Regions from separate parts of the Pseudoalteromonas sp. SG44-8 genome, predicted to be linked through region 2. Evidence: predicted binding sites of a transcription regulator. Region 2 holds the regulator's gene; the other holds the start of a gene.
The links. The regulator NrdR, encoded in region 2, represses ribonucleotide reductase genes. The targets are predictions, from matches to a motif close to AAACACNANATNTNGTGTTT.
Positions count from the first base shown of each region.

Region 1: a site for NrdR is predicted at 1,766-1,785, ahead of nrdA (class 1a ribonucleoside-diphosphate reductase subunit alpha). Genes of this name have one in related genera too.

Region 1 is NZ_JACJEQ010000002.1:12,954-16,159, forward strand. It holds gene ubiG (bifunctional 2-polyprenyl-6-hydroxyphenol methylase/3-demethylubiquinol 3-O-methyltransferase UbiG) at 103-813, shown strand; gene H5163_RS02385 (HAD family hydrolase) at 813-1,496, shown strand; gene nrdA (class 1a ribonucleoside-diphosphate reductase subunit alpha) at 1,898-3,206, shown strand, end outside.
Region 2 is NZ_JACJEQ010000004.1:212,119-215,324, forward strand. It holds gene glyA (serine hydroxymethyltransferase) at 174-1,430, shown strand; gene nrdR (transcriptional regulator NrdR) at 1,533-1,982, shown strand; gene ribD (bifunctional diaminohydroxyphosphoribosylaminopyrimidine deaminase/5-amino-6-(5-phosphoribosylamino)uracil reductase RibD) at 1,984-3,126, shown strand; gene H5163_RS05650 (riboflavin synthase) at 3,139-3,206, shown strand, end outside.

The DNA.
Region 1 (3,206 bases), on a different contig from region 2:
AAGTCATGCTACCACAATTAATTTAGATTTACAGGCGCTAAATCTTTGCGATTTATTAATTTACCCCTATATAATGGCCTGAGATTGACGAGGAAGTTTTTTATGACCGAACATCAGAATGTAGATAGTGCAGAAATTGCAAAGTTTGAAGCCATCGCTGAGCGTTGGTGGGATCGTGAAGGCGAATTTAAACCCCTTCATGAAATTAATCCATTAAGATTAGATTTTATTGCCGACAAGGCCAAAGGCTTATTCGACAAAGAGACTCTCGATGTCGGCTGTGGTGGCGGTATATTGAGTGAAAGTATGGCGCGAATGGGCGCACATGTGACTGGTATTGATATGGGTCAAGAGCCGTTAACCGTTGCGAAACTACACAGTTTAGAAACCGGTGTAAACGTTGACTATATAAAAATACCTGCCGAACAGTATGCCAGCGAACACCCTGCCCGCTTTGATACTATTACTTGTATGGAAATGTTAGAGCATGTGCCAGACCCTGCATCTATCATTCATGCAGTAGCAGAATTAGCGAAACCTGGTGCCGATGTATTTTTCTCCACATTAAACAAAACCCCAAAAGCATATTTGTACGCAATTATCGGGGCGGAAAAATTATTGAAGATGGTGCCTGATGGAACCCATGATCACAAAAAGTTTATCAAACCAGCACAACTCATTGCATGGGCAGAACAAGCAGGCCTCAAAGTACGTGCTAGTGCGGGATTGAGTTATAACCCTTTATCAAAGCAGTACAGCTTAAATACCGATGTAAGCGTTAATTATATTCTGCATTTTGAGAAACTAGCGTAATGGCTGGTTTTAACACAGCAACCCCCGCAATTGATTACGACGCCTTTATTTTTGATTTAGACGGTACATTACTCGATACCGCAGATGATTTAGGGGCTGCGCTAAATTACGTACTCGCTGATCATAACCAACCATCAGTAACCGCTGATATATATCGTCCTGCAGCTTCTAACGGTGCAATGGCGCTGCTTGCAGCTGGATTTGGTCAGCAATGGCACGATCACCCAAATCAAGCTGACTTACGCCAGCAGCTATTAACGGCCTACGCAGATAATATTGCCACCCATAGTCAATGCTTTACTGGAATTGCACAATTATTGATCGCGCTTGATCAACAACAGATCAAATGGGGGATCATGACTAATAAACCTGAGTTTTTGACTATTCCATTAGTTGCTGCAATTGCTGAACTCAAAGATGCACAGGCAATTGTCAGTGGTGACACCCTCGATATCGCTAAACCATCCCCTTTACCTTTACTGCATACAGCCCAACTGTTAGATGTTGATCCGAATCGTTGTTTGTATATCGGTGATGCGCAGCGTGACATAATTGCAGCCAAGGCTGCAAACATGCACAGCGCTGCTGCGTTGTGGGGCTACATCCCTAGTGAAGCTGAGGCATTGAGTTGGCAAGCCGATTTTAATTGGCAATCACCTATTGATGCATTTAACCATATATAGTGCCATGTTAAATTTTAACCACTACATATTGTGATCGTGTTACTTTTTGCACATTGTTTGTTGATAAAAAAAGCAGCCAAAATTTATTTTTAAAATGCGTAAATTTAATCGATCATCAGTTGATTTTTATAAATTTCATTTTAATCAGATGGTCAAAGGTTAATGGCTACTAACACAAGCGTGTTATCCCAACGTTATCCACAATTAGGGGCGTTTATGCCCCTTGCAAATGATCGCATACCACACTATCTTGTGATCTAGAATTTGATGAACACCAGATGTTGTGGCTAAATGTTATTCAATTAAATTCGCGCTAATACAATTTTATTGCAATAAAAAATTTATTTTAAGAAAAATGTGTCACTAAAAAATATTATATCCCAAGGAATACAGGCAAAACTATGAACCAACAGCTATCTGTAAGCAAACGTGACGGCCGTAAAGAGTCACTTGATTTAGATAAGATCCATCGCGTTATTGCTTGGGCCGCCGAAGGTCTAAATAATGTGTCTGTCTCACAAGTTGAGCTGAAATCGCACATCCAGTTTTATGATGGTATTCGTACTGAAGACATCCATGAAACCATCATCAAAGCGGCCGCTGATCAGATCTCTAAAGAGTCGCCTGATTATCAATATTTATCAGCCCGCTTAGCTGTATTCCATTTGCGTAAAAAAGCCTATGGTCAATTTGAGCCACCGCGCTTGTATGATCATATCGTTAAGTTAGTTGAAGATAAGCGTTACGATGCACACTTACTAGCTGACTACACAGAGCAAGAAATTGATCAACTGGATGAATACCTTGATCATGGACGTGATTTAAACTTCAGCTATGCTGCTGTTAAACAGCTTGAAGGTAAATATTTAGTACAAAACCGTGTTACGGGTGAAATTTATGAAAGCGCACAGTTTTTATATATTTTAGTTGCAGCAAGCTTGTTCTCTGATTACCCAAAAGAAACGCGTTTAGACTACATAAAGCGTTTTTACGATGCAGTGTCATTGTTCAAAATTTCATTACCTACGCCTATTATGGCGGGAGTTCGTACCCCTACGCGTCAATTCAGTTCATGTGTACTGATTGAATGCGGTGACAGCCTAGATTCAATTAATGCAACCTCATCAGCGATTGTAAAATACGTATCGCAACGTGCAGGTATTGGTATTAATGCTGGTCGTATTCGCGCACTAGGTAGCCCTATTCGCAATGGTGAAGCATACCACACTGGTTGTATCCCGTTTTATAAGCACTTTCAAACGGCCGTTAAAAGTTGTTCGCAAGGTGGTGTCCGTGGTGGCGCAGCAACCCTGTTCTATCCACTTTGGCATCTAGAAGTTGAAAACTTATTAGTGCTTAAAAACAACCGTGGTGTTGATGATAACCGCGTTCGTCACTTAGATTACGGTGTACAGTTTAATAAACTAATGTACTCACGTTTGATCAAAGATGATTACATCACATTATTCAGCCCGTCTGATGTGCCTGGTTTATATGATGCATTTTTTGAAGATCAAGATGAATTTGATCGTCTTTACGTACAATATGAACAAGACGAGTCAATTCGTAAAAAACGTATTAAAGCTATTGAGCTGTTTTCAATGTTTGCACAAGAGCGTGCTAGCACTGGCCGCATCTATTTACAAAACGTTGACCACTGTAATACACACAGCCCGTTCATTGCTAAAGTGGCACCAATTCGCCAATCTA
Region 2 (3,206 bases):
CTTTTATTCATTAAAATTTCTGATGCTTTAATAAAAAAATATCATTACAAAAACACTGTGAATTAAATTCAATCCCTGTTTAAATATGTTCATCTTTACACCATAGGCAAATTGACGTTTTCAGCGTATAATTCAGCCTTCAAAATACCATACACGTTGCCCTAGGAGCCCCCATGTTAGAACGTAGCATGAATATTTCGGATTTCGATCCAGAGTTATTTGAAGCAATCACTAAAGAGACTGCTCGCCAAGAAGAACACATCGAGCTTATCGCATCTGAGAACTACTGTAGCCCACGCGTACTAGAAGCGCAGGGTTCACAGCTAACAAACAAATATGCTGAAGGTTATCCGGGCAAGCGTTACTACGGTGGTTGTGAGCATGTTGACGTGGTTGAACAACTAGCGATTGACCGTGCAAACGAATTGTTTGGTTCAGATTATGCTAACGTTCAGCCTCACGCAGGTTCACAAGCAAATGCTGCTGTGTTCTTAGCTTTATTAGATGCTGGCGATACAGTGTTAGGTATGAGCTTAGCTCATGGTGGTCACTTAACGCATGGATCACATGTAAGCTTCTCTGGTAAGCTTTATAACGCAATCCAATACGGACTTGACGAAGCGACTGGCGAGATTGATTACGCACAAGTTGAAGCACTTGCACTTGAGCACAAACCAAAAATGATCATCGGTGGTTTCTCAGCATACTCAGGTATTGTTGATTGGGCTAAATTCCGTGAAATCGCTGACAAAGTAGGCGCTTACTTGTTTGTTGATATGGCTCACGTTGCAGGTCTTATTGCTGCTGGTGTTTACCCAAGCCCAGTACCACATGCACACGTTGTTACTACAACTACGCATAAGACATTAGCCGGCCCTCGTGGTGGTTTGATTATTTCTGCTTGTGGCGACGAAGCTATTTATAAAAAGCTTAACAGTGCAGTATTCCCTGGTGGTCAAGGTGGTCCTTTATGTCACATTATCGCTGCCAAAGCAGTGGCATTTAAAGAAGCATTACAACCAGAGTTTAAAGTATACCAAACTCAAGTTGTGAAAAATGCTAAAGCTATGGTTGCAGTAATGCAAGAGCGCGGTTATAAGATCGTATCTGATAAAACAGAAAACCACTTGTTCTTACTTGATCTAATTGATAAAGACATCACTGGTAAAGACGCAGATGCGGCTTTAGGTAATGCTAATATCACCGTAAATAAAAACTCAGTACCAAATGACCCACGTTCACCGTTTGTAACGTCTGGTTTACGTATTGGTTCACCGGCAATCACACGCCGTGGTTTTAAAGAAGCTGAGTCTAAAGAGCTTGCTGGCTGGATCTGTGACGTACTAGACAACATCAACGATGAGTCAGTACAAGCACAAGTAAAAGAGAAAGTTAAAGCAATCTGTAAAAAATTACCTGTTTACGCTTAATTGAGTTACAAACAGTAATTTAGATCACAATAGCTTAGTTTTTTGCTATTATAAAGGCCGCCTAAAAGCGGCCTTTTTTGTTTTTAACGGAAGCTGATACCTATGCATTGTCCATTTTGCACCGCAAAAGATACCAAAGTGATTGACTCGCGTTTAGTGGGAGGTGGCCACCAAGTAAGGCGACGCCGTGAATGCAATGAATGTCATGAACGCTTTACTACCTTTGAAGGCGCAGAACTTGTAATGCCTCGGGTGATCAAACAAGACGGTAGCCGTGAACCTTTCAATGAAGATAAACTCCTTAATGGTCTACACCGCGCATTAGAAAAACGCCCCGTCAGTACCGAGCAAGTTGATGAAGTGGTCAATATTATTAAATCGCAATTACGTGCCACCGGCGAGCGTGAGATTTCCAGTCACCTGATTGGCGAATGCATTATGGAAGCGTTGAAAAAACTCGATAAAGTCGCTTACGTCAGATTTGCATCGGTATACCGTTCATTCGAAGATATTCGTGAATTTGGTGAAGAAATTGCCCGTTTGGGAGAGTGATATGAACCAATATCAGTTTAGCGAACAAGATTTCTCTTATATGACCCGAGCGATTGAGCTTGCCAAACAAGGACGCTTTACTACCACCCCAAACCCAAACGTTGGCTGTGTATTAGTAAAAAATGACGTTATTGTTGGTGAAGGTTTTCATCAAGTTGCCGGCCAAGGCCATGCTGAAGTGAATGCATTAGCAATGGCGGGTAGCCAAGCCTTTGGTGCAACTGCTTATGTCACGCTTGAACCTTGTAGCCATTTTGGTCGCACACCGCCGTGTGCCGAAGGTTTAAAAGCTGCTGGCGTGGTAAAAGTAATTGCTGCTATGGTTGATCCAAACCCGCAGGTAGCCGGTAAAGGTTTAGCTATTTTAGCGGACGCGGGCATTGAGGTTGCGTCAGGTTTGTTAGAACAACAAGCAAGGCTGTTAAACCGTGGCTTTTTAAAGCGCATGGAGCAAGGTATGCCATTTATTACCTGCAAAATGGCCGCAAGCCTTGATGGTAAAACGGCACTTAAAAACGGTCAAAGTAAGTGGATAACGGGCCCTAAGGCTCGCCAAGATGTGCAACTACAGCGCGCACAAAGCTGCGCTATTTTAACCGGCGCGGACACAGTATTAGTTGATAATGCAAAACTCAATGTTCGTGTTGATGAGCTGCCAGAGCCGTTACCAACGCAATTACCTGTACGCCAACCTGTACGTATTATTATTGATTCACAAAATCGTTTAACACCTGAGCTAGCATTATTTAGCATTGCCAGTGAAGTAATTATTCTTACCACTGAACTTGATAAATCACAGCAATGGCCTCATTACGTAAGCCATATTGTAGTACCAGAAAAAAATAATAAAGTTGATTTAGTGGCTGCCATGAAACTTTTAGCGCAGCAACAGTTTAATCATATTTGGTTAGAGGCAGGGGCAACCTTAGCGGGCCAAATGACTGAATGTAATTTAATTGATGAATATATTGTTTATCTGGCGCCGAAGTTGTTAGGGAATGACGGCAAAAGCTTACTAAACTTTACAGAGCTGACAAGTATGCAGGACGTTGTTAATTTATCAATTAATGAGTGTGTGTGTATCGGTGACGATATTCGTATCACGGCGACACCACGCAAAGCCTCATCTAAACCAAATAACTAAAGAGTAACCACTATGTTTACTGGGATCATCGAAGCAACGGGCACTATTAGCGAGTTACAACAAAAGCAAGGCGATTTAGC